4 regions of the Solidesulfovibrio fructosivorans JJ] genome follow, and region 3 is predicted to be linked to each of the others. Evidence: predicted binding sites of a transcription regulator. Region 3 holds the regulator's gene; each other region holds the start of a gene.
The links. Region 3 encodes sigma-54, which starts transcription at its own class of promoters, with help from an activator protein. Its sites were predicted from a motif close to CTGGCACGGNNNNTGCTT; they were not measured.
Positions count from the first base shown of each region.

Region 1: nifJ (pyruvate:ferredoxin (flavodoxin) oxidoreductase) is a predicted target of sigma-54. The motif match lies at 5,080-5,097, and genes of this name have one in related genera.
Region 2: flgB (flagellar basal body rod protein FlgB) is a predicted target of sigma-54. The motif match lies at 2,470-2,487, and genes of this name have one in related genera.
Region 4: DESFRDRAFT_RS18965 (motility associated factor glycosyltransferase family protein) is a predicted target of sigma-54. The motif match lies at 3,087-3,104, and genes of this name have one in related genera.

Region 1 is NZ_AECZ01000001.1:127,366-135,263, reverse strand. It holds gene DESFRDRAFT_RS00600 (PAS domain S-box protein) at 1-3,220, shown strand, start outside; gene DESFRDRAFT_RS00595 (sigma-54-dependent transcriptional regulator) at 3,217-4,632, shown strand; gene nifJ (pyruvate:ferredoxin (flavodoxin) oxidoreductase) at 5,166-7,898, shown strand, end outside.
Region 2 is NZ_AECZ01000024.1:20,386-28,283, reverse strand. It holds gene DESFRDRAFT_RS15210 (2-hydroxyacid dehydrogenase) at 1-226, opposite strand, end outside; gene DESFRDRAFT_RS15205 (IMP cyclohydrolase) at 856-1,449, opposite strand; gene DESFRDRAFT_RS15200 (tetratricopeptide repeat protein) at 1,592-2,164, opposite strand; gene flgB (flagellar basal body rod protein FlgB) at 2,552-2,962, shown strand; gene flgC (flagellar basal body rod protein FlgC) at 2,965-3,405, shown strand; gene fliE (flagellar hook-basal body complex protein FliE) at 3,415-3,741, shown strand; gene fliF (flagellar basal-body MS-ring/collar protein FliF) at 3,783-5,423, shown strand; gene fliG (flagellar motor switch protein FliG) at 5,543-6,541, shown strand; gene DESFRDRAFT_RS15170 (FliH/SctL family protein) at 6,528-7,277, shown strand; gene DESFRDRAFT_RS15165 (FliI/YscN family ATPase) at 7,264-7,898, shown strand, end outside.
Region 3 is NZ_AECZ01000001.1:24,077-31,974, forward strand. It holds gene DESFRDRAFT_RS00105 (CTP synthase) at 1-1,388, shown strand, start outside; gene DESFRDRAFT_RS00110 (KdsC family phosphatase) at 1,631-2,173, shown strand; gene rpoN (RNA polymerase factor sigma-54) at 2,289-3,725, shown strand; gene hpf (ribosome hibernation-promoting factor, HPF/YfiA family) at 3,775-4,323, shown strand; gene DESFRDRAFT_RS00125 (PTS sugar transporter subunit IIA) at 4,324-4,776, shown strand; gene rapZ (RNase adapter RapZ) at 4,865-5,752, shown strand; gene DESFRDRAFT_RS00135 (PTS sugar transporter subunit IIA) at 5,972-6,409, shown strand; gene DESFRDRAFT_RS00140 (PTS sugar transporter subunit IIB) at 6,415-6,876, shown strand; partial or broken gene DESFRDRAFT_RS00145 (PTS sugar transporter subunit IIC) at 7,159-7,794, shown strand.
Region 4 is NZ_AECZ01000045.1:6,593-14,490, reverse strand. It holds gene DESFRDRAFT_RS18975 (hypothetical protein) at 1-708, shown strand, start outside; gene DESFRDRAFT_RS18970 (cysteine synthase) at 710-3,013, opposite strand; gene DESFRDRAFT_RS18965 (motility associated factor glycosyltransferase family protein) at 3,136-4,905, shown strand; gene thiE (thiamine phosphate synthase) at 5,066-5,710, opposite strand; gene thiM (hydroxyethylthiazole kinase) at 5,707-6,507, opposite strand; gene clpB (ATP-dependent chaperone ClpB) at 6,872-7,898, opposite strand, start outside.

The DNA.
Region 1 (7,898 bases), 100 kb from region 3:
GTACATGGACTCGAAGAAGTACACCGATCCCGTGTTGCGCAAAATGCTCCACGACTTTTACAAGCTCAAATACCGCAACACCCATTTCGAGGTCATCCTGGCCTCGGACAATTTCGCCTTCAACTTCCTGCGGCAATATCAAAACGAGCTTTTCCCCGGCACGCCGGTCGTATTTTGCGGCGTCAACGATTTTCATCCCGACTGGCTCACCGGCCATCCCAATTTCACGGGCGTGCTCGAGGAGCCCGACATCCGTGAAACCCTGGAATTGGCCCTGCGCTTTCATCCCAACCGCCGCCGGCTCATTATTTTCGGCGACACTTCCGTAACCGGCGTGGCCATCGGCAACCAGATCAAGGCCGTGGAACCGGATTTCGCCGGCCGGCTGCGCTTTGAGTTCCAGGACAACCTGACCCTGCCGCAAATCCTCGACACCGTGCGCAAACTGCCCGGCGACGCCATGATCTTCCTCATCCCTTTTTATAAGGATACGCAAAAGGACGTCTATTCGGTCACCGAGGTCCTGGCCGCCATCCGAGCCAATTCCGACGTGCCCATCTACAGCGCCTGGCGGTTCATGCTCGGCCACGGCATTGTCGGCGGCAAGCTGCACAGCGGCTTCGAGGAAGGCCGGCTGGTGGCGGACATGGCGGAAAAACTCCTCCACGGCGCAACCGTCGCCTCCCTGCCCATCGTCACCAAAACCGCGGACAGCTACATTTTCGACTACAAGGAGATGCTGCGCCTCGGCATCACCACGGATAAGCTGCCGCCGGGCTACACGCTCATAAACGAGCCCTACCCGTTCTACCACATCAACATCGCCGTCTTCTGGACCATCATCATAAGCTTTCTCATCCTGTGCTACGTCATGGTCCTGCTCGTGACCAACATCCTGCGCCGACGCTCGGTGGAGGAAAAGATCAAGGACCAGCTTTCCTTCATGGAAACGCTCGTCAACACCATTCCCATTCCGCTCTATTTCAAGGATGCCGCCGGAGCCTACCGGGGCTGCAACCCGGCCTTTCGCCACTGGTGCGGCCTACCCGGGGAGGCCGAGACGACGTCGCGCGCCTTCTCCGAAGTGCCTGATGCCCCCCTTTCCCGCTTCCTGGACCGCGACGACGCATCCCTTCTGCGCGAGCCCGGCGTGCGCGTCGGCGAAGCCGAACTCCTCGACGCCCAGGGCCTGCCCCATTCGGTCATTCTGCACCGGGCGGTCTACGCCAGCGCCAAGACCGAAATCGCCGGCCTGGTCGGCGTGCTCTACGACGTGTCAGAGCTGAAGAAGGCCTCGGAAAAACTGCGGTTGGCCGAGGAAAAATACCGGGGCATCTTCGAGAACTTGGCCCTCGGCATTTTCCGCATGACCCCGGACGGCCAGGCCGTGGACGTCAACCCGGCCCTGCTGGCCATGCTCGGCGTAAAAAGCCTGGACGAACTGACCAGACGCCGGGGCAATCTGGTCGAGGTCCTTTTTTCCGGCCAGCAGCGCTTCGAGGAGCACATCAGCTCAGCGCTCGACGAACAGGCCACAGCCACCTTCGAGACATGGTTCGCCCGGCCCGATGCCGGCATCATCACGGCCAACGTCAACCTGCGTCTGGTGGCCGACCGCGAAGGCTACCTGGCCTATGTCGAAGGCGTGGTGGAGGACGTGACCAAGCGCCACGAGGCCGAGCGGGCGCTTCGGGAATCCCAGGAAATGCTGCGCATTGTCCTCGACAACATTCCCCAGCTCGTTTCCTGGAAGGACAAATCCCTGCGTTATATCGGGGCCAACCGGGCCTTTATCGAATTTTTCGGTTTTGCCGACCTGGACGAGCTCAAGGGCCGTGACGACTATGCCCTGCCCCTGAGCCGGGAGGACATGGACGCCGTGCGGGCCACGGACATCGACGTCATGCGCAACAACCGCACCGTGGCCGGGGAGCTGGCCGCCCGCAACGTGCGCGGGGCCGACGTGCTGCTCGAGATCAAGAAGGTGCCGCTCCACGACGATCGGGGGGCGGTGGTGGGTGTGCTGTCCACGTCCGAGGACGTGACCCAGAAAGTGAGTCTGGAGCGCCAACTGCTCCAGTCCCAGAAGATGGAGGCCATCGGCACCCTGGCCGGCGGCATCGCCCACGATTTCAACAACATTCTCACTTCCATCATCAACTCGGCCGAACTGGCCCTGCTCGACCTGCCCGAAGACGAGCCCATCGGGGACGATATGCGCCGGGTGCTCAAGGCCGGCCATCGCGGCAGCCGGCTGGTCAAGCAGATCCTGTCCTTCACCCGGCCGTCCCAGGCCGGATTCGCGGCCATAAACGTGGCCGATGTCGTGGGAGAGGCGGCGGGGCTCATCAAGGCGTCCGTGCCCCGCAACATCAAGATCGTGCTCGATGTGCCGGAGCGGGCCGTGACCTGCCGGGCCGACCCCACCCAGCTCCACCAGATCGTCATGAACCTGTGCACCAACGCCTTTCAGGCCATGCGCGAGACCGGCGGCCTGCTGACCGTGTCCCTGGCCGAGGAAGCCCTCGACGAGACGCAGGCCGGCCATGTCGGCGCGCGGGCCGGCCGCTATGCGAAACTCTCCATCGTGGATACCGGCCCAGGCATCCCGCCGGAAATCCTGGACAAGATTTTCGACCCGTTTTTCACCACCAAGCAGAAGGGCGAAGGCACGGGGTTGGGGCTCGCCGTGGTTCGCGGCATTGTCAAAAGCCATCGCGGCGCGGTGCGGGTGGTGAGCCAGCCCGGCACGCGCACGGACTTCGACGTCTATCTGCCACTGCCGGCCGAGGCCGACGCCGTGCCGCCGCCCCAGATCGACCCTCCCAACAAGGGCCGTGACCGCATTCTTTTCGTCGAGGACGACGAGGACCAGCGTATCACCATTCCCCGCGTCCTGGCCCAACTCGGCCACGAAGTCTCGGCCCACGGCGGCGGCGCCTCGGCCCTGGCCAAGCTCGCCCTTGACCCGCAGGCCTTCGACGTGTGCATTACAGACTACGACATGCCGGACATAAACGGCCTGGAGCTGGCCAGCAAAATCGCCGCCATCCGGCCCGACCTGCCCGTGATCCTCGTTTCCGGCCGCCTGGGCGACATCGAGCAGCGGGAAGTCGCCGGCAACATCAAAAAAATCGTGCTCAAACCCTACAACCAGGCGATCATCTCCGCGGCCATACGCGAAGTGCTCGACGCCAAACCGCAAACCAAAGCCGCATGAAATCCGTCTGCATCATCGACGACGACCCCGAAGTCCGCGACACCATCGCCAGCCTCACCCGCAAGATGCGCCTGACCAGCGAATCCGCCGGCACCCTCGCCGCCGGTCTGGACCTGCTCGCCAGCGACAATTTCGACGTGCTGTTTCTGGACGTGCGCCTGCCCGACGGCAATGGCCTGGCCGCCTTGCCCGAGATCAAACGCCTGCCGGACGCGCCCGAGGTCATCATCCTCACCGGCATCGGCGACCCGGACGGGGCGGAATTGGCCATCCAGGAGGGAGTCTGGGATTATCTGGTCAAACCCTCGCCGATAAAACAGATCATGCTGACGCTCAAGCGCGCCCTGCGCTACCGCGAGGAACGGCATTGCGACCGACCGCCCGTGTCCCTCACCCTTTCCGGGTGTGTCGCGGCAAGCCCCCGCATGCAACCCTGCCTCGACCAGGTGGCCCATGCGGCCGGGTCGAACGCGGCCGTGCTCATCACCGGCGAAACCGGCACCGGCAAGGAGCTTTTCGCCCGGCTCATCCACGCCAACAGTTCCCGGGCACAGGGAGCCTTCGTCACCGTGGACTGCGCGGCCCTGACCGAAACCCTCGTCGAGAGCACGCTGTTCGGCCACAAAAAAGGCGCCTTCACCGGGGCCGACGCCGACCGGGTGGGTCTGGTGCAGCTGGCCAACGCCGGCACGCTGTTTCTGGACGAGGTGGGGGAGATGCCCCTTTCCCTGCAAAAGACCTTTTTGCGGGTGCTCCACGAAAAGACCTTTCGCTCCGTGGGGGCGGTCGCCGAAAGCAAGAGCGATTTCCGCCTCATCGCCGCCACCAACCGCAACCTGGAGGCTATGGTCGAGGCGGGGCAGTTTCGCCGCGACCTCTATTTCCGGCTCAAGACCATCGGGCTCGCCCTGCCGCCGCTTCGCGAGCGCCCGGAGGACATAAAACCCCTGACCCTCACCTTCGTGGACGGGCTTTGCGTCGAGTACAACCTGCCGCCCAAGGGCTTTGACGCGGAATTTCTGGCCATGCTCGAGGCCTACGACTGGCCGGGCAATGTGCGCGAACTGCGAAACGTCCTGGAGCGGGCCTTTCTGGCCTCGGGCCGGGAAAAAACGCTCTACAGCATGCACCTGCCCCGGGACCTGCGCATCAAGGTGACGAAGTCCAGCCTGGAAAAGGGTCGGCAGGCGGGGGGGCAGCCCCGGCCCGAACCCGCCGTCGGGCCCTCCGCCGCGTTCCCCGCTCCCCGTCAGTCGCTCAAGGACTTCAAGGAGGCCATGGAACGGCGATACCTGGAAGGACTGCTGCGGGAACACGGCCGCGACGTGGCCGCCATGATCGCGGTTTCCGGGCTTTCCCGGTCCCACTTCTACGCCCTGCTCAAGAAAAACAATCTGGCCATTCCAGACTGACCCTTCCCTGCCTGGCCCGACCGGGTACGGTTTCACCACTGTGGCCAGGGCCTGGCTGGACCGTCACCGGATGCCCGCCAGCAAAAAAAGTCCCTTCCCATGCGACAGGACGCAAAACACGTCTTTCCCGGACACCAATTGCGATTTTTGTAACAAATCCCTTTTCCGGCTTTTTCCCGTGCCATCCGATGGCGTTTGTGGCATCAATCAGCGGGAATCCCTTTCCCTGCGGACAAGGAGGCTATTGGTGTCTGATTTTTCAGACGAATGCCGCCCGTCTGGAATTCCGGACAACGCCCATTCATGGGTCCCGCTTTACGAAACCATACATTTCGCGGTATTAGGCTGCGTAGCGGTATCCGAAAAATCGGATACCCCTCGCGCATCAGAGCCTGGAGTGGGTTCATCGAATCGACAACTCATCGAAGTCTAAATGTCTTTTAACAATTGGCACGGGGTTTGCCTGGAGGGAAGCGTCGACGCCGACCTCCTTTTGTTCGGTCGAACGACAACATTTTCAAGGAGACTTGAGCATGGCCAAGAAGATGAAAAGCATGGACGGCAATACCGCCACCACGCACGTCGCGTACGCTCTAAGCGACACGGCGGCCATTTATCCCATCACGCCCTCGTCCACCATGGGCGAGATCGCGGATGAATGGGCGGCCAAGGGACTCAAAAACATCTTCGGCCAGACTGTGACCATCCGGGAGATGCAGTCCGAGGCCGGCGCCGCCGGCGCGGTACACGGCTCGCTTGCGGCCGGAGCCCTGACCACCACCTTCACCGCCTCCCAGGGCCTGCTGCTCATGATCCCCAACATGTTCAAGATCGCCGGCGAACTGCTGCCGGCCGTCTTCCACGTGTCGGCCCGGGCCGTGGCCACCCATGCCCTGTCGATCTTCGGCGACCACTCCGACGTCATGGCCGCCCGCTCCACCGGCTTCGCCCAGATCGCCTCGGCCTCGGTCCAGGAATGCATGGACATGGCCCTGGTCGCCCACCTGTCCGCCATCGAGGGCAGCGTGCCCTTCGTCCACCTCTTCGACGGCTTCCGGACCTCCCACGAGATCCAGAAAATCGAGGTCATCGACTATGAGGACATGAAGGGGCTCGTGAACATGGAGAAGGTTGCCGCCTTCCGCGCCCGGGCCATGAACCCCGAGCACCCGGACCTGCGCGGCACCGCCCAGAACCCCGACATCTTTTTCCAGGGCCGCGAACGCTCCAATCCCTACTACCAGCTTCTGCCCGGCATCGTCTCGGCCATGATGGACAAGGTCGGGGCCCTGACCGGCCGTCCCTACAAGCTTTTCGACTACGTGGGCGCGCCCGACGCCGACCGCGTGGTCGTGTCCATGGGCTCCTCGTGCGAGACCATCGAGGAAGTGGTCAATTACTTGAATGCCAAGGGCGAGAAGGTCGGCCTGGTCAAGGTCCGTCTGTTCCGTCCCTTCTCCCCGGACGCGCTGTTCAAGGTCCTGCCCGCCTCGGCCGAGGTGGTCACCGTCCTTGACCGCACCAAGGAGCCGGGCAGCCTCGGCGATCCGCTCTACGAAGACGTCTGCGCGGCCTTCGTCGAGCGCGGCGGCTCCATTCCCAAGCTCATGAGCGGCCGCTACGGCCTGGGCTCCAAGGAATTCCGCCCCGGCATGGCCAAGTCCATCTTCGACAACATGGCCGCCGCCGCGCCCAAGCGCCACTTCGTGGTCGGCATCGTGGACGACGTCTCCGGCAATTCGCTGCCCATGGGCGGCCCGCTGCCCACGGTCCCCGAAGGCACCGTGCAGTGCAAGTTCTGGGGATTCGGTTCCGACGGCACCGTCGGCGCCAACAAGTCGGCCATCAAGATCATCGGCGACAACACCGACCTCTACGCCCAGGGCTATTTCGCCTACGACTCGAAGAAATCCGGCGGCATCACCGTCTCCCACCTGCGCTTCGGCAAAAAGCCCATCCAGTCCACCTACCTGGTCGACTCGGCGGACTACATCGCCTGCCACAAGCCGAGCTACGTGCACGTCTACGACATCCTCGAAGGCGTGAAGGAAGGCGGCACCTTCGTGCTGAACTCTCCCTGGAACACCCCGGAAGAGCTCGAAAAGAACCTGCCGGGGCACATGCTGCGCGTGATCGCCGACAAGAAGCTCAAGGTCTACAACATCGACGCCGTGGCCATCGGCGAAAAGACCGGCCTTGGCGCGCGCATCAACATGATCATGCAGACGGCCTTTTTCAAGCTGGCCGGCGTGCTGCCCATTGAGCAGGCCATCAGCCTGCTCAAGGACTCCATCAAGAAGACCTACGGCAAGAAGGGCGACAAGATCGTCAACATGAACATCGCCGCCGTGGACATGGCCCTGGACGGCGTGGTCGAGATCGCGGTCCCGGCTTCCTGGGCCTCCGCCCCGGACGCCAAGGCCGCCGCCCCCGACGAGCCCGAGTACTTCAACAAGGTCATCCGGCCCATCCTGGCCCAGAAGGGCGACGAGGTGCCGGTTTCCGCCTTTGCCGAGAACGGCTCCTTCCCCGCCGCCACCTCCCAGTATGAAAAGCGCGGCGTGGCCATAAACGTCCCCCACTGGATCAAGGAAAACTGCATCCAATGCAACCAGTGCTCGTTCGTGTGCCCCCACGCCACCATCCGGCCCTTCCTGGCCGACGAAGCCGAAATGGCCGGGGCGCCGGCCTCCTATGATACCCTGCCGGCCACCGGCAAGGAGCTCAAGGGCCTTTCCTACCGCATGCAGGTCTTCCCCATGGACTGCATGGGCTGCGGCTCTTGCGCCAACACCTGCCCGGCCAAGCAGAAGGCGCTGGTCATGAAGCCCCTCGATGAGGAAATGGCGGCCCAGGTGGAAAACCACGCCTTCGCCATGTCGCTGAAAAACAAGGGCAACCTGGTCAAGCGCGAGAATCTCAAGGGCAGCCAGTTCTACCAGCCGCTGCTCGAGTTCTCGGGCGCTTGCGCCGGTTGCGGCGAGACTCCGTACGTCAAGCTTCTCACCCAGCTCTTCGGCGAACGCATGATGGTCGCCAACGCCACGGGTTGCTCCTCGATTTGGGGCGGCTCCGCGCCGACCTCGCCCTACGCCGTCAACGCCGAAGGCTTCGGCCCGGCCTGGAACAACTCGCTCTTTGAAGACGCGGCCGAATTCGGCTTCGGCTACAACATGGCCCTCAAGCAGCGTCGGGAAAAACTCGCCGACAACGTCGCCGCCGCGCTGGAAGGCTCGCTTTCCGACGACCTGCGCGCCGCCCTGGCC
Region 2 (7,898 bases), on a different contig from region 3:
CCGAAAGGATCTGGAGCAACTGCCCCGGATGCAGGGCGGCCATGGCGTCTCCCATTTCCTTGTGGGGCTTGAACGACAGCACCACCTTGGCGCTGGCCACAGCGGCGGCCCGGTCGGCCTCGGGCACGTCGGCGAAATTCGCATAGCCGCCGTACGGGGCGGCCATTTCGTCTAGGAGCGGGCGGTTGGCATGGGGGCTGGTCAGGGTCACCAGGATGTCGGCCATGAAAACGTCTCCTTCCCCCCGCCGCGAAAAACGACAGCCAGGGCGGGGGAAAAGGAGCTGGCCGGGGCGCGCGCCGAAGGGCGGCTCCAGTCGATTATCACAGGAACGAAGTCGGGAAAAGTCGTCTTCTTTTCATCGGGATACAGCGCCTTTGGCGCGTTTTTTCCGTTGATGGTCAGGGGGAGGGGGCGCGGCGGCGGGCGGCGGCGTGATGATTGGCGGCGCAGGCTGTGAGGCAGTGGGGGAGAGAGGGAGAGGGGGGATACCGTTTGGATATGGTTCGGTTTCTTTCGCTGATGTCCGTGGCGGGGAGAGCGCGGGCGGGCGGCGCATATTTGAAGAATACGCCTTCGCCCGCGCTTCCCCCCGCCACGGCCCAGGCCACGCGGCCCATGGGTGGCAGCGGAGCGGTCGCGGTGCGAAACGACGGGCATGTGCCTTTTGTCAGATGAAAAAAGAAATTGCGGCCGACGAGGCCGGCGGCACAAGGTGCTTGCCCCGACTCGTTTTTCCTTCAACCGGTTATAAAATTTGAAATTTCTTCCCGTTGAAAGTTTTTGAAGGGGGTCCAGGGGGAAACTTTTTTCAAAAAGTTTCCCCCTGGCCGCCGGAGGCATATCTTCCCCGGTTTATGCGTCTTTCAAGTACGCGGCGATGGCGGCGTCGTAGGCGCTGGTCTTGGCGAAGGTGGCGGCGGCGGTTTTCTGGCGCAGGGGCAGGGGCGCGGCCATGGCGTTTTGGGCCAGGGTGTCCATGACCTCGGGGTAGAAGGCCGGGTCGGGCACGACCAGGATGCTGGAGAAATTTTTGGCCGAGGCCCGCAGCAGGGTGGGGCCGCCGATGTCGATCTGTTCGACCATTTCGGGCAGGGCCAGGCCTTTTTCGAGGGCCTTTTCGAAGGCGTAGAGGTTGACCACCACCATATCGAAGGGGGCGATGCCGTGCTTCGCCAGGGTGGCCAGGTGCTCGGGGTTGTCCTTGTCGGCCAGGATGCCGCCGTGGATATGGGGGTGCAGGGTTTTGACGCGGCCGCCCAGGATTTCCGGGAATCCCGTCACGTCGCTGACGGCGGTGACGGGTAGGCCCGCTTCCATGAGCAGTTTGCGGGTGCCGCCGGTGGAGACGAGTTCGACTCCGGCGGCGCTTAAAAACCGGGCCAGTTCGGGCAGGCCGGACTTATCCGTGACGCTTAAAAGCGCCCGTTTGACAGGCAGAAGTTCCATGGCGACCTCGCGGATGTTTTCGGCGAGGTGCCACACTCCTTGGGCCTTGGCAAGTCCGGGGCCTGGCCGGGGCGACCGGTCGCGGCTTTTTTGCCGCGACCGGTCGGCGCGAAGGGGATAAATCCGGTGGAAGCCGGTCTGGTCAGGCGGCGATGCGCTTGAGTTCCTCGGCCAGGTCCTTGGCGGCGGCGTAGCGGGGGTCCTGGGCCAGGATGGTCTCGAGTTCGGCGCCGGCTTCGGCGTGGCGGCCGAGGCTGACCAGGCAGCCGGCCAGGGTGAAGCGCACGTCGTGCTTGGCCGGGTCGATGGCGAGGTAGTCCCGCAGGTAGGGCAGGGTTTCCTCGATGCGGCTTTCGGCGTGGCCCAGGCGCACCATGCCGAAGATGGCGACCAGGTTTTCCGGGTTCTTGGCCAGGGCGCCCCTGAAATGGGTGAATGCCTCGGCCGCTTCGCCGCGTTCCATCTCGATGAGCGCCATGCCGGAAAGGGCCCGGTCGTCGGGCTCGATGGTGGAGGCCTTGCGGTAGAGCGTCATGGCCTGGTCGAGCTCGCCGCGCTGCACGGCGATGGTGGCCAGCCCCAGATAGGGATCGGGGTGAACGCCGTTATTGGTCATGGCCTTGGAGTAGTATTCTTCGGCCTTGTCCAAATCGCCCATGAAAAGATAGCACTCGCCGAGTTCCTTGTTGATTTCGTAATCCAACTGCCCGCTCATGACGTCCCCTCCGTAGTCGACGCCCGCTTTTTGTGCTCGCGTGCGCGTCGCCGGGTTGGCGCGCTTCCCTGCGCCGTTTTTTTTCGCGTCTTTCTTTTTTTACGGCCTGTGGCCGAAACCGGCAGCGCGTTCTGCCGGGCACGAGGGGTTTAGCAAGCCGCGTGCCAGCCATGGGGTGCGAAGGTTTTGCCGGGAAAATCTCGCTTTCGGGGAGGGGAGTTAGGTCTGGGGCGCATGTTTTTTTGAGAAAGTGAAACGCGCCGGTCCGGTAAAAAATTCCCAGCTTCCGGCGTCGGGTTTTCGTGATGGAACGTTTTTTGCCCAGTAGTCCCCCGAAAGCGATCGGCCGCCATGGGGCGCGGCCACGGTAAAGCGAGGGAAAAGGCCATGAAATCAATATTTCCCGAAAATACGGACCTGCTCGGCAAGGTTTTGGACCTGCGCCTGGAGCGTCAGAATGTCGTCATGTCCAATCTGTCCAACCAGGACGTGCCCGCCTACAAGGCGCGCCGGCTGGAATTCGAGAACGAACTGCAATCCGCGCTCGGGCTCGAAACGGAGGGCAAGCTGACGCGCACCGGATCCAAGCATCTGTCCCAGAAGTTTTCCCCGGCCACCTTCACGGGCGCCCTCGAGATGGGCTGGAAGCCGCGTGTGGTGGCGGGCCTGGACAGCGTGGATATGGACAAGGAAATGTCGATCATGGCCAAGAACACGCTCATGTACAACGCCCTGACCGAGATCACCAAGAAGGGCTTCGAAGGCCTGCAAAAGGTCCTCGCCGAGGGAGGTAAGTAGACATGGACCTCTTTACCGCCATGGACATCGGGTCCTCGGGCATGTCCGCCCAGCGCACCCTGATGAACACCATCTCCATGAACCTGGCCAACATCCGGACCACCCGCACGGTCAACGGCGGCGGCCCCTATGTGCGCAAGTCCGTGATGCTCGAATCCACCCCCATCGACTCGCCTTTCTCCGAGGCCATGAAGACCGCCCAGGATCGCGAACTGGCCGGGGTCAAGGTCACGGGGCTCGTCAACGACAACCGCCCCTTCCGCATGCAGTACGAACCGGGCCATCCCGACGCCAACGCCGAGGGCTACGTGGCCTACCCCGACATCAACGTGGTCGAGGAGATGGCCAACATGATCACGGCCATGCGCAGCTACGAGGCTTCGAGCTCGTCGATCGGCACCGTCAAGACCATGTTCAGCAAAGCCCTGGAAATCGGGCGATAACGGAGGCGTATCATGATATCTCCCCTGGCGCTCAGCGCATACAAGACCGCCATGGCCCAGACCGGGGCCATCGACGCCCAGGTCTCCAAGTCCCTGACCAAGCCGGGCGCGCCGGCCGAGGGCTTCGGCCAGATGCTCACGGACTCGCTGACGACCGTCAACAATATGCAAAACGAGAAGAACGACATGGTCGAAGCCTTTGCCGCGGGCAAGAGCCAGAACGTGCACGAGCTGATGATCAACCTGCAAAAGGCCGGCATGGCCATGCAGATGACCACGGCCGTGCGCGGCAAGGTGCTCGAGGCCTACAAAGAACTGGTGAAGATGCAGTTCTAGGGAATCCGTTCCGCTAACCGACGCGCCCTGGGAGAAAAGCCATGCCCCCGTTCTTCAAGCAGAGTTTCGAAAAGCTCATCCAGTACTGGTCCAACCGCACCGCCGCCCAGCGCATACTGCTTGGAGGCCTGGCCGCCTCCACGGTCGCCGCCTTCCTGGTCATGATCTACTTCCTCAACCAGCCCGAGATGCGCGTGCTCTACACCCGGCTGGCCCCCGAGGACGCGGCCCGGGTCGTGGAGCAGCTCAAGGCCTCCAAGACGCCCTACGAACTGCGCGACAACGGCGCCACCATCATGGTCCCGGCCGAATCGGTCTACGAACAGCGCCTGAAAATCGCCGGCGAAGGCCTCATGCACGGGCAGGGCGTCGGCTTCGAACTTTTCGACCAGCTCAAGGTCGGCCAGACCGATTTCGTCCAGCGCATCAACTACACCCGCGCCCTGCAAGGCGAACTGGCCCGCACCATCACCGAATTTCCCCAGGTGGAAAAAGCCCGGGTCCATCTGGTGCTGCCCCAGAAGAGCCTTTTTATCGAGGAACAGAAGCAGGCTTCGGCCTCGGTGGTCCTGACCCTCAAGCGTGGCCAAAAACTTGACGCCAAGCAGCTCCAGGGCATCGTCAACCTGGTGTCCATGGCCGTCGAGGGCCTCACCCCGGAACACATCACCATCACCGACACCACGGGCCAGTCGCTGTACCAGCCCCAGGGCGATTCCGGCCTGGCCGGCATGTCCAACAGCCAGTTCGAATTCAAGAACACCTACGAATCCAACCTCGAAAACCGCATCGAACAGCTGCTGACCCCCATCGTCGGGCCCGGCCGGTCCATCGTCAAAGCCAACGTGGACCTGGATTTCAGCCAGCGCACCATCCGCAAGGAACTCTACGACCCCAACGTCACCGTGGTGCGCAGCGAGCAGAAAAACGAGGAAACCACCTCCGGCACGGCGGCCGTGGACGCCTCCGGCCAGACCGTGACCCCGCGCGGCGGCGGCGCGGCCGTGCCCAACAACAATTTCCAGGGCTCGGGCTATTCCGGCACCGAATCCACCCAGAAATCCAGCCGCCAGAACAGCACCACCAATTTCGAGATCAACAAGGAAGAACAAAACGTCGTCACCCCGGTCGGCGACTTGAAGCGCCAGTCCATCGCGGTTATCGTGGACGGGACCTACGTCAAGGATAAGGACAAGGAGACCTACACCTTCGTGCCCAGAAAGGCCGAAGAGCTCGAGCGCATCAAGCAGGTGGTGGCCCGGGCGGCCGGCCTCGACCCTTCGCGCGGGGACGAGATCCAGGTGTCGAGCTTCGAGTTCGGCGCGCCGGACGGCTCGGACCAGCCGAGCCTGGTCCAGACCATGCTGGAATACGCCCAGCGGCTGGGCAAGCCTTTCCTGAACGGCCTGCTGCTCTTCCTCTTCCTGATCCTGGTGGTGCGGCCGGTGGTGCTGGCGCTGATCCGCCCGCGCGTCACCGAAGAAGAGATCGAGACCCTCGAACGCCTGCCCGAAGGCGAGGCGCGGCTGGCCCTGGCCGAACCCGAGGAAAGCGAGGGGCTGGGCATGCTCGAGGGCGGCAAGGAGCTGGAGCTGGCCAAGAACCTGGCCCTGCAACTGTTCGAGGAAAACATGGAACAGTCCATGACGCTGCTCAAAGCCTGGCTCAAGCAAGAGGCTTAGGATGAAAGCGCTCGATAGTGTGCGGATAACGCTTCGCTATTATTAAAAGTTTTTGGAAAGGGGGCCTGGGGGGAAACCTTTCGGAAGACAAGGTTTCCCCCCAGGAGAGTTGACCGGAGATGGCCACCATGACCGGACCGCAAAAAACCGCCGTCTTGTGCCTGGCGCTCGGCGAGAAGTTCACGGGCGAGGTGTTCAAGCGCCTGGAGCGCAAGGAGATCGCCCGCATCTCCAAGGCCATGATGGAGATGGAGACCGTGCCCAAGGAGCAGGTCGAGGAAGTGGTCCGGGAATTCAACGAAACCATGCAGGTCGGCAAGGACATGGTCACGGGCGGCCCCGAGCAGGTGCGCCGCATGCTGTCCAAGACCCTGGACGCGGACACGGCCAAGTACATCATGGAGACGTTGGAGCTCGACACCGGCCCGACCCCCTTCCAGGAGCTGGTCAACGTGTCGCCGCGCATCCTGGCCCAGATTCTGCGCAACGAACACCCGCAGACCCTGGCGCTGATCCTCGGCCACCTGCATCCCGATCAGGCGGCCGAACTCCTCCAGAACCTGCCGTCCGGGGTGCGGGCCGAAGTGCTCATGCGCCTTTCCAAGCTCGAGGCCGTGGCCGAGGACATGCTGCTCGAAGTGGACAAGGTGCTACAAAACCAGCTCATCGCCATGGGCGGCAAGGAAGGCAAGAAGGTCGGCGGCATCACGTCCGTGGCCGAAATCCTAAACGCCGTGGACCGCGCCACCGAGGAAGAGGTCCTCTCCGAGATCGAAGAGGAATCCGCCCAGATGGCCGAGGATATCCGCAACCTCATGTTCGTGTTCGAGGACATCAAGGGCCTCGACGACCGGGCCATCCGCGAGCTTTTGAAGGAAGTCTCCAACGAGGAGCTGACGCAGGCCTTAAAGGGCGCTTCCGAGGATCTGCGCGACAAGTTCTTCAAGAATCTCTCCGAGCGCGCCGCCACCATGATCCAGGAAGACCTGGAAATCATGGGCCCCATCCGACTGGCCGAGGTGGAGTCCGCCCAGCAAAACGTGGTCAAGACCGTGCGGCGTCTGGAAGCCGAGGGCAAGATCGCCATCGGCCGCGGAGGCGGGGATGTCTTTATCTGACGGCAACTCCCTGGGCGTGCTCACCGGCCGGGTCATTCTCGGCCCGGGCACCGACGGCGGCGAGGCCGAGACGACCGTCTCGGAGATGGAGTCGCGCCGTTCGCCCATGCATTTCGAAGAGGTCGAGGCCCAGTTCTGGGAGCGTGTGCGGGCCAAGGCCAAGGCCAAGGCGTCGGCCATCATCGCCGAGGCCATGGCCGAGGGCGAGCGCATCAAGGCCAAGGCCCAGGAAGAGGGCTATGCCGCGGGCGTGGCCGCCGCCGGGGAACAGATCCAGACCGAGCTGGCCCAGATGTCGAAATCGCTCGGCTCCATGCTCGAGTCCCTGACCGCCGAGCGGGGCAAGCTGTGGGCGACGCACCGCCAGGAATTCGTCACCCTGCTGCGCCTGGCCGTGGAGCGCACCACCATGGCCGCCATCGACGCCCGCCGGGAAGAGATTCTCGGCAACCTGCTCGGGGAATGCCTGGAACTCATGGACGCCAAGTCCAGCCTCACCCTGGTCGCCCATCCCGACGACGAACCCTTCGTGCGCGAACTCATCGCCCGGGCCGGCCAGGAGCGCGGCGGCCTGGACAAGGTCCTGGTGCGCACCGATCCCCAGCTCATCCCCGGCAGCCTGATCCTCGAGAGCCCGGACGGGCTGGTGGACAATTCCATCGGCAGCCGCTTTAGCGAAGTGGAAAAGATTTTCGAGCAGCTCGCCGCCTCGGGAGACGACGGTGCCGGCGCTTGACGCCTCCGGGGCCATCGGCTTTCTGGAGCGGCTGCGCCCGGCCCACACCTTCGGCAAGGTGTCCAAGGTGGTGGGGCTTATCGCCGAGGGCCGGGGGATTCGCGCCCCGGTCGGCTCGGTGTGCCAGCTGCTCTCCGACGACGGCGGCAACGGACAGATCCGCGAGGTGCCGGCCGAGGTGGTGGGCTTTCGCGACGGAGCCTGCCTGTTCATGCCCTACGGCGACCTGCGCGGCATCGCGCCGGGGACGCTGATCCGCAACACCAGCACGCCGCCCCTATTCCCGGTGGGCCGGCGTTATCTCGGCCGGGTCATCGACGCCTTCGGCAACCCCATCGACGACGGCGCGGCCATAACCCCCGCCAATTTCAACCCCATCTTCGCCTCCGCGCCCATGCCCATGGACCGCCCGCGCATAAACGAGCCCATGGACGTCGGCGTGCGGGCCATAAACGGCCTGCTCACCCTCGGCAAGGGGCAGCGCGTCGGCATCATGGCCGGTTCCGGCGTCGGAAAATCGACGCTTATGGGCATGATCGCCCGCAACACCAAGGCCGACATCAACGTCATCGGGCTGGTGGGCGAACGCGGCCGCGAACTGCGGGAATTTATCGAAAAGGA
Region 3 (7,898 bases):
CCATGAGCCAGGGCAACAACTACACCTCCGGCCGGGTCTATTTCAGCGTCATCCAGAAGGAGCGCCGGGGCGACTACCTGGGCGGCACGGTGCAGGTGATCCCGCACGTGACCGACGAGATCAAGCGGGCCATCCTCGGCGTCGCCGGTGATGAGGACGTGGCCATCATCGAGATCGGCGGCACGGTTGGCGACATCGAGGGCCAGCCGTTTCTGGAGGCCATCCGCCAGTTGCGCATGGACCTCGGCCGGGAAAACGTCCTCTACATCCACCTGACCCTGGTGCCGTATCTGCGCGTGGCCGGCGAGGTGAAGACCAAGCCCACCCAGCACAGCGTCAAGGAGCTGCGCTCCATCGGCATCCAGCCCGACATCATCATCTGCCGCAGCGAGGTGGACCTGACGCGGGACCTCAAGGAAAAGATCGCGCTTTTTTGCGACGTGGACGCCGACGCGGTGTTCACGGCCGTGGACGTCAAGGACATCTACGAGGTGCCGCTCAAGCTCTATGCCGAGGGCGTGGACCAGAAAATCGCCATTTTGTTGCGCCTGCCGGCGAAAAATGCCGATCTGACCGCCTGGCGGGCCATGGTCGACCGGCTGGACAACCCCTCCGGCTCGGTCTCCATCGCCATCGTCGGCAAGTATGTGGACCTCAAGGAGGCCTACAAGAGCCTGCACGAGGCGCTGGTGCACGCGGGCGGCATCGCCGGCGTGTCGATCCGTTTCGTGTACGTCAATTCCGAGGAAGTCACCCGCGAGAACGCGGCCGGGCACTTCGCCGGCATCGACGGCATCCTGGTCCCGGGCGGGTTTGGTTCGCGCGGGGTCGAGGGCAAGATCGCGGCCATCGAATACGCCCGCACCCAGGGCATCCCCTTTTTCGGCATCTGCCTCGGCATGCAGTGCGCGGTCATCGAATACGCCCGCCACGTGCTTGGGCTTTCCGGGGCCAATTCCGAGGAATTCGACCTGACCACCAGCGATCCGGTCATCTACCTCATGCGGGAATGGTTTGATTTCCGCACGAAGAAGATCGAGCGCCGCGACCCTTCCTGCAACAAGGGCGGCACCATGCGCCTGGGCGCTTATCCCTGCGTGGTCAAGCCCGACACCAAGGCCGCCGCGGCCTACGGCGCCGGGGAGATTTCCGAGCGTCACCGCCATCGCTACGAGTTCAACAAGGCCTACGCCGCCGCCTTCGAAGAGGGCGAAATGGTGTTAAGCGGCCTGTCCCCGGACGGGGAACTCGTGGAGATGGTGGAATTGCCCGAGCATCCCTGGTTTCTCGGCTGCCAGTTCCATCCGGAATTTAAAAGCAGCCCCATGAAACCCCATCCGCTCTTCCGGGAGTTCGTCCTGGCGGCCAAGCGCCAACAAGGGGCGTAGGAAGCCGCGCCTCGGCGGCCAGGGGGGCAACTTTTTTCAAAAAGTTGCCCCCCTGGCCGCCTCATCAAAAACTTTCAAAAGGGAATGCGGGGCCAGCGCCGTATCCCGGGTGAAGACGATCGGAAGGGTCGCCTTGTTGTTCTTGCGCGTGGAAGCCTTACCTCTTTGGTGAGGGCGCGCAGCCGGGGCGAGAGCACTTTCGGGCGCGCGGTTGCGCCGGGAAAAAGCAAAGGAGGCGCGCCGTGACGCATGACGCCACGCTTGCCGCGGCCAGGGCCAAGGATATCGCCTTGCTCGTGCTGGATGTGGACGGGGTTTTGACCGACGGCGGCCTGTACGTCGACGGCCGGGGGGAGATCGCCAAGCGGTTTCATGCCCAGGACGGGCTCGGCGTCAAGGCGGCCCAGATCGCCGGCGTCGCCGTGGCGGTCATAAGCGGCCTGGACAGCCCGGCCGTGGCCGCCCGCATCAAGGAACTCGGCATCGCCGAATACCATCCCGGCCATTACCGCAAGGTGCCGATCCTGCGCGCCATCTGGGAACGCACCGGCATAACCCCGCAGCGGACGGCCTATCTCGGCGACGACTGGGTGGACGCCGGCCCCATGGGGATTGTCGGTCTGCCCATGGCCGTGGCCGACGCCCAGCCGGAAATTTTGGACCTGGCCCTTTGGGTGACGAGCCGGGGCGGCGGGCAGGGCGCCGTGCGCGAGGCCATCCGTTTTATCCTGAATGCTTCCGGACACCTCGCGGCCGCGTACGACTGGTTCCTGCGGGAACGGTAAGACGGGCGGATTGCCACGACCCTTCGATTGTGGCATGCTTTTTGTTGGGCGGGGGCCGAACACGCGGCGGCCCCGTCCGACACGAAAACCTTAAAAAGCGCGTACGGCGGTAGACATGGCCCTGGAACTGCGACAGCAGCTCAAATTGTCCCAGCAGCTGGTGATGACCCCCCAACTGCAACAAGCCATCAAGCTCCTGCAGCTGTCCCGGTTGGAGCTCCTGGAGAGCGTGCAGCAGGAACTTCTGGAAAACCCCCTTCTCGAGGAATCCATAGAGGAAGATCGGCAGCCCGAATCCACAATGGCCGAGGACAACCTCGGCCCGAGCGGCGACACCAGCGACGCGGCCATGGAAAAGGAGCTGCTCAAAAACGCCGAGTGGGACGACTACCTCGGTGATTTCGCCAGCACCGGCCGACAGGCCCAGGCGCACGAGTCGGAGATCCCGGAAGAGGGCATGGCCTTCGACGCGAGGCTTGCCTCCAAGCCCTCTCTTGAAGGGCACCTCGGCTGGCAGATGCGTCTGTCCAATTTCACGCCCAAGCAGCTCGAGATCGGCGAGGCCATCGTCGGCAGCCTCAACTCCTCGGGCTATCTGCGCGCTTCCCTCGACGAGCTGGCCCAGATGACGTCCACCAGCGTCGAGGCGGTGGAGGAAGTGCTGCACCGCCTCCAGCGTTTCGACCCTGTGGGCGTGGCCGCCCGCACCCCCAGCGAGTGCCTGCTGACCCAGATCGAGGTCTACGGCTACGACGATCCCATTTTGATCGAGCTTGTGCGCGACCACCTCGAGGACCTGGAGAAAAAGCGCTACAAGCCGCTGGCCAAGAAATTTCGTATCGCCATGGAAAAGCTCAAGGAATACCTGGAGCTGATCCAGACGCTCAATCCCATGCCCGGGGCCAGCTACGGCTCGGGCGATCCCATCTATGTGAGCCCCGACGCCTTCGTCTACAAGTACGGCGACGACTTCGTCATCCTGCTCAACGAAGAGGGCATGCCCCGGCTTAACGTCAATATGACCTACATGGACGGGCTTAACCCGAAGGCGGACAAGGACAAGGATTACCTGCAAGACAAGATGCGCTCGGCCATGTGGCTCATGAAAAGCCTCTACCAGCGCCAGCGCACGCTCTACAAGGTCCTGGAGAGCATCCTCAAGTTCCAGCGGGAGTTTTTTGAGCACGGCGTGACGCGACTGCGGCCGCTGATTTTAAAGGACGTGGCTGACGACATCAGCATGCACGAATCCACGGTCAGCCGCATCACGTCCAACAAATACGTGGCCACGCCCCACGGCATCTTCGAGCTGAAGTTCTTTTTCAACAGTTCCCTGGAACTCGACGACGGCAGCACGGTGGGTTCGGAGTCGGTCAAGGCCATGATCAAGCGGATCATCGCCGGCGAGAACGCCAAGAAACCCATCAGCGACGAGGCCATCGCCGATATGCTCAAGGAAGAGCTGCAAATCAACATCGCCCGCCGTACCGTGGCCAAATACCGCACGGCCATGGGCATCGAATCTTCGTCCAAACGCAAGGAAGTTTTCTGATGCTTCGGGCCGCACATGCGGCCCAACACCATGCCACCCGGAGGGATATATGAACATTACTTTTAATTTCAAGAATTTCGAGCCTTCGGATCATTTGCGCGACTACGCCCGCAAACGTTTCGAGAAGCTCGCCAAGTATACCGTCGCCACCGACGCCTCGGAGTTGCAGGTCAACCTTGCCGTGGAAAAGACCCGCCAGCTGGCCGACGTCATCTTCCTGGCCGACAATATGCACATCTCGGCCCACGAGGCTTCCGAGGACATGTACTCCACCATCGACATGATCCTTGACAAAGTCGAGGCGCAGGCCAAGAAGTTCCGCGAGAAGCAAAAGGACCGCCGCCGCCAGAAAGCCGAGGTCGTCCACACCCAGGTCATCAGCATAAGCGAGGATGCCGACGGCGCGCGTACGCCCACCATCGTCCAGACCGACGATTACGAGCCCAAGCCCATGGCCGTGGAAGAGGCGGCCATGCAGCTCGAAAGCCTCAAGTACGAGTTCATGGTGTTCATCAACTCCGAAACCGACCGGCCCAATGTCATCTACCGTTTGCGCAACGGCGACTTCGGCCTCATTGATCCTGGAACGGGAGCGTAAATGCGTCTTGAGGATTATCTCCAGCCCGATTTCGTGATCGGGGAGCTTGTGTCCGAGTCCAAACCCGACGTGCTGGCCGAACTGATCGCCCCGATGAAGGCCAGATGGCCCGATTTCGACGATGTCCGGGCGCGCCAGGTGCTGCTTGACCGGGAAAACCTCGGCACCACGGGGATCGGCGACGGCGTCGCCATTCCCCACGGCAAGATGGAGAACCTCGAGCAGATCGTCATCGTCGTCGGCCGCAGCTTAAAGGGCGTCAACTTCGATGCGCTGGATTTCAAGCCCTGCCGCATCTTCTTTCTCGTCCTCGCCCCGGAGCACGTGGCGGGCCTGCACCTGCGCATCCTGGCCCACATCTCCCGGCTGCTGTCCGACGAATCCTTCCGGCACGCCTTCATGAGCGCCGAAAACGACGCCGCCTTGTGGCAGGTGCTCACGGCCGCGGCCTGATACAACACGAAACGTCACCTCTCCGTGCGCCGACCGACACGCCGGCGCACGGGGAGTCTGTCATGTCGGGCCCGGGAGGGCGCGCGCCATGGAAGACTCGCCTGCGGCACTGACCATCGTCATTTTGACCGGACTTTCGGGTTCCGGGAAATCCACCGCGCTACGGGTCTTCGAGGACCTGGGCTTTTTTTGCGTGGACGGACTGCCCGTCAGCCTCGTGCCCAAGCTCATCGGCCTGTTCGAGGAGAAGGGCGGCCAGCGCTACAAGGGGCTCGCCCTCGGCATGGACGTGCGCCAGGCCGACATGGACACCGACTGGGGGGCGACGCTGGCCCAGGTCAAGGGCGCTTCGTCATCCCTGCAAATCATCTTCCTCGAAGCCGACACCCAGGAAATCATCCGCCGCTACGCCACCACGCGCCGGCCCCATCCCCTGGAAAGCGAATCGCGGGGCCTGGAGCAGGCCGTGGTCGAGGAGCGCACGCGCATGACGCCGCTTCGGGACGCGGCCGACATGGTGATCGACACCACCGATTTCTCCATCCACGACCTGCGCCGCAAGCTCCAGGAGAAATGGGCCTCCATCCGGGTGTCCACCGGCACCCTCAAGGTCCACGTCATGAGCTTCGGCTTCAAGTACGGACCGCCGTCCGAGGCGGACATGATCTTCGACCTGCGCTTTCTGCCCAACCCTTATTTCGAGAAGGCGTTGCGGGAAAAGACCGGCAAGGACGCGCCCGTGCGCGATTACGTCCTGGCCGCCGACCCGGGCCGGGAGTTTCTGACCAGGCTGACCGATTTCCTGCTCTATCTCCTGCCGCTTTACGCCAGGGAGGGGCGCTACCGCCTGACCATCGCCTTCGGCTGCACCGGGGGGCGGCACCGATCCGTCGCCGTGGCCGAGGCCGTCTTTGACACCTTGTCCAAGGCTGGTTACAATCTTTCCCTTGAGCATCGGCATATCGAACGCGGTTGATCCGGCGCGCGGCGGCATGGCCGCCCGCATTGCCGGCGAATCGTGAGGGTCGATGCGGCAGGCCGCGTTTGCGGCTTTCGTGGCGGCCGGACGGGGGAATGCTCCCGGTTTTGTTGGTGGGGCACTGCGGCAGCAGGACGCGTCGCGGCACAGGGCGGGAATTCCCGGCCAGCCGGCAGGCGCCAGGTTAGGGCCGATAACGGCCCCGGATGCGCGGACATGAATGGGGAAACCCGCTCGGAAACGCCGGTCGGCGTGGTGATCGTCACCCACACCGATTACGGCACATGGCTTTTGAAGGCGGCGGAATGCATCCTGGGCGCCCAGGATCACTGCCGTTGCGTGAGCGTGGACATGGCCACCGAAGTGGACCATATCCTGACGTCGCTCAAGGCCGCCATCAAGGAAACCGATCAGGGCGGCGGCGTGCTTATCCTGACGGACATGTTCGGCGGCACGCCGACCAACCTCAGCCTGTCGCTTTTGGGGTCGGGCCGGCTGGAGGTGCTTACGGGCGTCAATTTGCCCATGCTGATAAAAATTCTCGGCGCGCGGACCAAGCCCCTCGAGGCGCTTGCCGCCGAAGCCAAGCAGGCCGGCTGCCAGGGCATCGTCGTGGCGGGCGAGGTCTTGCGCAAGCGGGTGGCCGAGGGTTAGAAAACATGTCGTTCGTACGGGTTGACAACAGGCTCGTGCACGGCCAGATCATCGAAACCTGGCTGCCTTTCACGCATGCCCGCACGATCCTGGTGGTCAACGACGACCTCTCCACGGATTTTTTGCGCCAGGAGATCATGTCCCTGGCCATACCGGCGGGTGTGCGCATTGAATTTCTGCCGGTCGGCGACTTGTTGGGTTTTTTGTCCAGAAACCCCCTCGACGCCGAGGACGCCTTGATCTTGTTCGCCAGTTGCCGCGACGCCAGAACCGCCTATGAGTGCGGCTTCGGCTTCGGCAATCTCAATCTCGGCAATCTGCATTACGCGCCGGGGAAAAAGCAGGTCTGCCCCCATGTGGCCCTGTCCAAGGATGACGAGTCCTGCCTGGATTTCTTCCGGGACAAGGGGGTGCGGCTCGACTACCGTTGCGTGCCGAGCGATCCGCAGCAGTTGCGTTCCGTGTAGCGGCGCGGTCCTTGCGGGGGCGTCCCCGTATCGGAAAACGGGCGGAGAGTCGTCACGGTATTGCCCGCGAAGTGGCGCAGCATGCGTCGCGGGCGCATAAAGGGCGCGCCCTGGAAACGGGCGCGCTGCCGGCGAAGGCAGGCGGCCGACGGCCGCGACGGCCGCTTTACGGGCCATTCGACATGAACCCGCCCACGGAAATCGCCCAGGCGAGACGACGCGCATGACCCATCAGGCCGATATTTTGCTCCACGTGATAAGCGTCGCTTTTTTTTTGTCTTTTTTTCGTCCTTCCGCTTCTTTTTAAACGTCGCGCTGCTTGAGAGGCCGCTCGTCATCGGTTTTTTCTGGGCCGCCTGTTACGGTGATCTGGACACGACCCTGAAGCTGTGCCTGTTTTACGAGCTTTTCTGGCTCGACGGCATCCCCGCCGGCACCCACATCCCTCCCAACGCCGCCGCGGCGACCCTGGCCGGCCTGTCGCTGATGCACGTCTATCAGCTGTCGACGCCGGCCGAGGCGCTTTTTATCGCCGCGACCACGGCCATCCTGGGGCGGCTTTTCGCCACCCTGGAGGGCGCCCAGCGCATGATGGAGAACATCGTGCTGTCGCGGTACACGGCGGCCCGGGAGCGGTCCAAATCCCATTTCGCGCCCGGCCGGCTGGTGCGTCGGGCCTTGCTCGACATGGCCGCCTTAAACGGCCTGGCCTTCAGTGTGATCCTGGCCGGGCTGATCGCGCTGTACGCCGCGCTGCTGCCCAAGGTCTGGCCGTATCTGGCTTCTTCCGGGGCGACCTGGAGCCAGCTTTGGATACTGGGAAGCCTTGGCGGCGTGCTGTCCCTGCGCTACCGCCCGGCGTACATGCTGCTGGCCGCCGGCATGATCGTGGCTGTGGCCTGGTGCCTGCTGACCTGATGGTCCGGACGTGAAACGCCTCCGTGCCGCAATATTGTGCGAAAGGGAACTTTCGTGATTTTGACGGATAAAGCCATATATCCCGGATGGTAATGGCTCAGCTG
Region 4 (7,898 bases), on a different contig from region 3:
CTCGTTTTGAGCCTTTGCCTGCTCGCGCCGGGGGGAACCGCCCGGGCCGCCGATCCGACGGCCGCTCTGGCCCCCTTTCTCGGCGCGCCCTACCGCGACGACGGCGTGGACGATCCGGCCGGCCGCCACACCCTGTTCGCCGATCAGGCCGCCTCGTTCCCCACAGCCGGCTACAACTGCAGCGGCTTCGTGACCACGGCCTCCCGGAGGCTCCTCGGCCGCCCATTGCCCCTCGATGCGGCGCGCCACGACCGCAAGGGCGATTCCGGCCCCGGCAGTCCGCGCGGCCAGGACTGGGACTTCGGCTACGATCTGCTTTTAAACATCACCGACGGGCTCCCGCGCCGGGTGCTGCCCCCGAACGCCCCAACAAGCGACCCGGCCGCCCTGGACGCTTCCCGCTTTCGCGGCTTTCCCCTGCACGACAAAGCGTCCTTTGACGCGGCCCTGAACGCCCTGCGACCCGGCGAGATGGCCGTTATAGCCTTCAGCAAGGAAAGAAAGGGGCGACTCTACTACTACCACGTCGGGCTTATCGTCAGCGACGGCCAGGGGCGCAGATTTCTCTACCACGCCACGCCCGGCCACGGCGTCCATCGCCTGGAGATATCCTCCCCGACGGGCATGGCCGCCTTTGGCAGGGAATTCGCCGAAAAGCGCTTCGGCGACAAGCGGGTGCTGCTTGTCGCCGTGCCCCTTCCCCGCTGACCTACGCGCGCGGGAAAAGCCGCGCGCCCCCGGGCGCATCCTCGACCCGGTAGCCGAGCCCCTCGATATCCGAGCGAATCGCGTCGGCCTTGCCGAAATCCTTGGCGTTTCGCGCCTGTTCCCGGGCCGCGACCAACTTGGCCACCGGCGCGGGCCACTCGCGCGTCGCCACCGGCAGACAGGCGGGATCGAGCAGGCCCAGCACGCCGTCGGCCGAACCGAGCGCGCCGGCAAGGCGGGCGGCATCGGCCGGAGTCAGGGAACCGGCGGCAATGAGCCCGTTGGCGAACCGGCAGAAGGCGAAAAGCTGGGGCCAAAACTGGAATACGGCCAGATCGTCGGCCACGGCCGCATCCAGGGACTGGGTCAGTTTTTCGGCTTCGGCCGCGACCGTATCCGAGGCCTTGCCGCCACCCGCCGCTATCAGTCCGAGATTGGCGGCCAGTTCCTGCACCCGGTTGCGGTTTTTCTCCCACATCCGCAACGCCTCGGGCACGGCGCAAAGCGGCTTGCGGTAGCCGACCGAAAGCAGCCAGGCCCGAACGGCCAGGGGATGGACGCCAAGGGCCAGCAAATCGGCCAGATCGGCCGCGCCGGCCTCCTCGCCCTCCCGGCCGGCCACCCGCCCGCCGACCAGCCAGGCCGCCGGGGAAAGCCCCGCCCCGACCGACCAGATGGCCCGCAGGTTTTCCAGATGGGGAAAGGTCTTGTCCTCGTCGGTCAAAACCACCGTCACGGCGGGCAGGGCTTTGACGGCCGCCGCCGCCATCTGGAGAAACCAGCTCGGCCGCACGTTGCCCCAGGGCGTGGACAGCGCGTCGCCAGCCTTGAGATCCTTGAGGCTCACGCGTTTGAGCAGCGTGAAATCCTGCGGATTGTCCTTGGCGTAGGCCAGCAGGTCCACGGTCTTGCCGAGGGCCAGCTTGGTCATGTCCGTGCCGAGCAGCCCGCCGTAGGCCTTGTCGCGGGCCACGTCGAAATAGACGCTGCGCAGCTTTTCGTAGGCTAGGCCCTTGCTCATGAGCTTTCGCGTCATGGCCAACGCCTCGTCGAGGGCCTCCCCGGCCAGGGGGAAACGGGCGTCGGCCACACCGAGCGCGGCGGCGCGGGCCGCCACCTGGTCCCGGGCCTTGGCCGCGAATTCACGGCACTTGACCCCGGCCGCGCGCGAGGCATCGAGACAGCGGTCCTCCAGGTCGGCCAGGCCCACGGCCAAAACCGGCCGGCCGCCGCCGCGCGCCAGGGTGCGGCGCAGGACGTCCAGGGTCACCACCCGCCGCCAGGCGTCCAGATCGCCTGGCGCGGCCAGGGGCGGACCAAAAGTGAAGAGTCCGGGCGTGGCCCCGGCCGGATCGAGATAGGCCGGCTCGGCCGCGCCCACGCCGCCGAGCGCCACGCCCTTTTTCTCGGGCGAAGCGAAAAGCGTGGTGGAAAGATACCGTTCGCCGCCGTCGGGCAGGATGGCGACCACCAGCCCGGAATCAAGCTTTCCGGCCAGATCCGCGGCAACGGCCATGGCCGCGCCGCCGCTCATGCCCACGAGCAGGCCCTCTTCGCGGGCCAGCCGCCGGGCCATGGCAAAGGCGTCCTCGTCCTCCACCGACGCGATGACGTCCAGGGCGCGCTTGTCGAAAATCCCCGGCGGATAGGACTCCTGCATGTTCTTGAGTCCCTGGATCTTGTGGCCGGGATGGGGCTCGACCGCCACGACTTTGACGGAGGGCTTCAGTTCCTTCAGTTTTTTGACCAGTCCCATGGCCGTGCCCGAGGTGCCGAGCGCCACCACGACATGGGTGACCGCCCCTCCCGTCTCCTCGAAAATCTCCACCGCCGTCGCGTTGTAATGCGCCGCGATGCTGGCCGGGTTGTTGAACTGGTCCATGAGGACGTAGGTTTCCGGCTCCTCGCGGGCCAGCCTGTAGGCTTCCTCAATGGCTCCGTCCGTGCCCAGGTTGCCCGGGGTCAGCACGATTTCCGCACCGTAGGCGCGCAGGATGCGCTTGCGCTCCTCCGAGGCCGAGGCCGGCATGAGGAGTTTGAGTTTATAACCTTTTACAGCGCAGACCATGGCCAAACCGATGCCGGTGTTGCCCGAGGTGGCCTCGATGACCGTTCGCCCGGGCTTCAGATCCCCCGAGCGTTCGGCCGCCTCGATCATGGCCAGGCCCACCCGGTCCTTGATCGAGCCGCCGGGATTGCGCATCTCCACCTTGGCCGCGAGCGTCACGGCGGGATTGGGATTAAGGCGCGTCATGCGCACAAGCGGGGTCATGCCCACCAGGGAAAGGACATTGTCGTGGATCATCGGTGCCTCACGGATTGGAACCGGACCTGTCCGGCTGGCAAAGTGGTAGGCAAAAAACGGCCAACCGGCAAGAGTGGCAGGATTATTGCTTCGCTTGCGGCATCCCATCAAAGGACGACGCCATGCGCATCAACATCTTTTTAGCCGACAATCTCACCGCCCTGGCCGAGGCCAAGGCCCCGGTGGCCGAATGGCTGGCCCAAAACGCTCCGGCGCCGGAAAACATCATCCCGCGCATTTTCGAGAACCAGCACGGCATCGTCGACTGGCGCATCGGGGAAAACCGCAGCCTGTTTTCGGCCGCGCACCCGGCCGTCCTGTACCGTGACTGGCGCCCCAAGGACAAGGTCGAGGGCGGAGCCACGGTCATCATCGGCACGGCGCTCGGCTACGGACTCAACCATGTTCTGACCGGCACGCCCGTCTCCCACAAGGTGCTCGTGGTCGAACCCCGGCCGGAAATGCTGGTGGCCTGCCTGGGCCAGACCGACTACCGGCCGTTTCTGGCCGCCGGCAAGCTGGCCTTTCTGCCGCCGGACCCGAAGGTGGTGGAAAAGGCGCTCGCCTCCCTCGACGTGAGCTTCCTTTTCGCCCGCATCAACCTGCGAAGCGACCTGCCAAGCACCCAGATCGGCCCGGAATACGCCCAGGCATCGGCCATGGTGCGGGCCAAGCTCGAAAGCCTGTCCGTGGAGCTGACCACGCTGCGTCACAAGCAGGAAACCATGGTCGGCAACGAGCTGCGCAACTACTCGCGCGCCATGGAGGACGGGAGCCTTTCGCGCATGGCCGGCATGGGCCGGGGCGTGCCCGCGGTGCTCCTCGGCGCGGGGCCGTCTCTGCCGCGCTTCGTGCCGACCCTTTTGCGCCACCGCGACAAGGCCCTTTTCGTCGCGGCGCTGCAAACCCTGCCCGTCCTCGAACGCCTGGGCCTTGCGCCCGACCTGTGCCTGGGGCTCGACTACAACGACACCATGCTGCGAAGCCTGGACAATCTCCAGGACATCAGCTTCGCCGCCGATATCCCGCTCATCTATTCCACCAAGATGCAGCCGGCCGTGCTCGAGCGCTACCCCGGCCCGACCATCCCGATGTGGACCCAGGGCGGCATCGCCACCTTCGTGCTCAAGGACCAGGAGCTGGTGCTCGACGCCGGCGGCAACGTGGGCGTGACCCTGGAGCGCTTCCTCACCTGGGCCGGAGCCGACCGCTTCATCATGGTCGGCCAGGACCTGGCCTGGAAGAACGGCTCGACCCACGCGGCGGGCCACCACAGCGCGGGCGGCAACTACACCTTTTCCCCGCAGCACGACGTCCGGCTCAAGGACATAAGCGGCGAGGACATCTACACCCACCACGGCTTCCTGGCCGCCAAGCGGGACATCGAAAAGGACATCGCCGCCTCAGGCGCGAAGTTTTACAATCTCTACGGCGGCGGCGTGGTCATCAAGGGCGCGATCAACATCGGCCCCGAAGACCTGGAACGCGTGGACATCCTGCCAAACGGCAACGCCGCCCGGGAAATGTTTCTGGGAGCCCTGGCCCGGGCCGCCCGGCCACGGGCCAAGCCGGTCTTTTCGCCCAAGGCCGAATCCTGGGCCACGTCGCTCAAAAACGTCTCGCGCCGCCTGGAAAAGCTCATCCGCAAGGCGGACAAACATCAAAGGGAAATCAAGGAACTGCTCTCCCAAATCCAGTTCTTCATGCGCCACGATCCGCTTTACATGCCCTACCTCTACAACGAGATCATGGACATGGCCGGGCTGATCCATACGCACAAAAGCTATGGCGCCAAAGAATTGACGGCGTTCAAAGCCATCCGCCGCCGCGTGGTGACGAAAATCCGGGAAATCGACGCCCGCCTCGGCCCATCCGACTCCTGGGCGGCGTAGTTACGGGGAGGAAGAGAAGCCTCCGGCGGCCGGGGGGAAACTTTTTGAAAAAAGTTTCCCCCCGGACCCCCTTCAAAAACTTTCAAAGGGGCACATGGCAACTTGGGAAAGGAATTAAGAAGGGAGCATGGCCGGCCCATGGGAAAATAACAGGAAGAAATCAGCGTTTTCTACCGGCTTCCACGATGTGCCGGAGTTGCACGGCGGCCTCACGCGGATCGGTAGCCGAACAGATCGCCGAGACCACGGCCACGCCCGCGACGCCCGTCTCCATGACCTCCCGGGCATTGCCTTCCTTGATCGCGCCGATGGCCACCACCGGCACTTCGGACAGGGCAAGCATGGCGGCCAGCCCGGGAAGCCCTTGCGGCGCGCCGGCATCCTTTTTGGTGGCTGTGGCGAAAACAGGTCCGGCCCCGAGATAATCCACAGGCATGCCCCGGGCAGCGCGGGCCTCGTCCTCGCCCGTCACCGACAGCCCGATGATGGCCTTTGCCCCCAAAAGCGCCCGGACATCGGCCGGATGCATATCGTCCTGGCCCACATGCACGCCGTCGGCCCCGGCGGCGAGCGCCACGTCCACTCTATCGTTTATGAGAAGCGGCACGCCGCGCGGGCGGGTAACGCCAAGTACGGCTCGGGCCAGTTCCACGAATTCCCGCGTCGCGGCGGTCTTTTCCCGCAACTGCACCATGGTCGCGCCGCCGGCCACGGCCAGCCCCACCACGTCGAGCAGTTCCCGGCCCAAAAGAGCCGGCCGGTCCGTGACCAGATAGACCCCGAGGTCGAAAGCGGGCCGGCTCACGGCAGCACCCGCGCCCCGGCCGCGATGTCGGCCTCGGTCAGGGTGTAGAGGATATCGAGGAAGCGGACGAAAAAACTGCCCGGCCCGGCCGCGCCGGCGGCGGCGAGTCCCCCGGCGGCCGCCATCACGGCCATGGCATGGACCGTGGCGGCGAGCGCGTCCCGGTTGACGGCCAGAAAAGCCCCGACAAAGGCCGTGGCCGTGCAACCAAGGCCGGTCACCCGGGGCATGAGGGCATGGCCGCCGGCCAGGGTGATGCCGCTTTGGCCGTCGGTCGCAACGTCGAGTTCACCGCTGACGCAGACCACGCAATCGCGCTTTCGGGCCAACGCGGCGGCGGCATCGGCCGCGTCCAGGCTGGCGTACATGCTGTCCACGCCCCGGGAAGCGGCCATGCCGCCGGCCAGGGCCAGAATCTCCGAGGCATTGCCCCGGATGGCGGTCACCGGCCCGGCCTCGAGCATGCGACGGGCCACCTCGCGCCGCCAGGGCGTGGCTCCGGCGGCCACGGGATCGAAGGCCACGGGCACGCCGGCCTCCCGGGCGGCGTCGGACGCGGCCAGCATGGCGGCCACGTTCTCCTCCCCCGGGGTGCCCATGTTGCACACCAGCGCCCCGGCCACGGCGGCAAGCTGGGCGGCGTCGGCCGGATGATGGGTCATGGCCGGCGATGCGCCGAGGGCGAGAAGCGTATTGGCCGTGGTGTTGGTGACGACGTTGTTGGTGACGTTGACGACAAGCGGCTGGGTTTCACGGATGCGGGCCAGATCGGCAAAGGCGGCCGAAGCAAGGTTCATAGAAGGTACATCCTTATGCGGCTGTTCAAAAATCCTGATTGGTTGGCCGGCGAAAGGGTGCGGGGACGCGCGCGGCGCATATTTGAAGAATACGCCTTCGCGTCCCCGCACCCTTTCGCCGGCCCTGGCCATCTGGTCCATGCGCGGCAACAATCCATGCCCATCGGATTTTACCCGGAGGGGAAAACGAATTTGTTATCCCCAGTACGCTGGGAAAAGTCCTTCATCCACTGCCAAGCGGAGGAAACACAGCATCAATCCCCTTTAAAAGGTTTAGGAAGGGGAGAGCGCGAGAGGGGAAACCCTTTGCAAAAGGGTTTCCCCTCTCGCACCTTCCTTACTTTCTCCTCCCCTCCCCTAACCCTTACACAAACACCAATTCGCCGTCGCGGACGTCGACGGTCACGCTCTGGCCGTCGGACACCTGGCCGCCGATGAGCGCCTTGGCCAGGGGCGTTTCCACGTGGGCTTGCAGGTAGCGCCGCAGGGGCCGCGCGCCGAAGACCGGGTCGTAGGCCGTCTCGGCGATATAGGCCTTGGCGACGTCGGTCAACTCCAGGCTGATCTTGCGATCGGCCAAACGGGCCCGCAGGCCGCCGAGCATGAGCTCCACGATAGCCGCGATCTGTTCGCGAAGGAGCGGCTTGAAGAGCACGATCTCGTCCACGCGGTTTAAAAACTCCGGCCGAAACTGGCCGCGCAGCGTGTTCATGACCTGCTCGGCCACGCCGGGCCTAAATTCCCCGGAGGGATCGATGCCGTCGAGCATGTACTGGGCCCCGAGGTTCGAGGTCATGATGATGATCGTGTTCTTGAAATCCACGGTACGGCCGTGGCTGTCGGTGAGCCGGCCGTCGTCGAGGATTTGCAGGAGCGTGTTGAACACGTCGCTGTGGGCCTTTTCGATCTCGTCGAAGAGCACCACGCTATAAGGCTTTCTGCGCACGGCCTCGGTCAGCTGGCCGCCCTCGTCGTAGCCGATGTAGCCCGGAGGCGCGCCGATGAGCCGGGCCACAGTGTGCCGCTCCATGTATTCGGACATATCCAGGCGCACCATGTTCTCCTCGGTGTCGAAGAGCGCGGCGGCGAGCGTCTTGCAGAGCTCGGTCTTGCCCACACCCGTGGGGCCGAGGAAAATAAACGAACCGATGGGCCGGTGGGGGTCCTTGAGCCCCGCCCGCGCGCGCAGCACGGCGTCGGCCACGGCGGTGACGGCCTCGTCCTGCCCGACCACCCGGGCATGGAGCAGGTCGGCCAGGCGCAAGAGCTTCTCGCGCTCGCTCTCCATGAGCCGCGTGACCGGGATGCCCGTCCAGCGGGAGATGACCATGGCCACGTCGTCCGGGCCGACCTCTTCGCGAATAAGCCGCGTGCCGCCGGCGGCCTTGGTG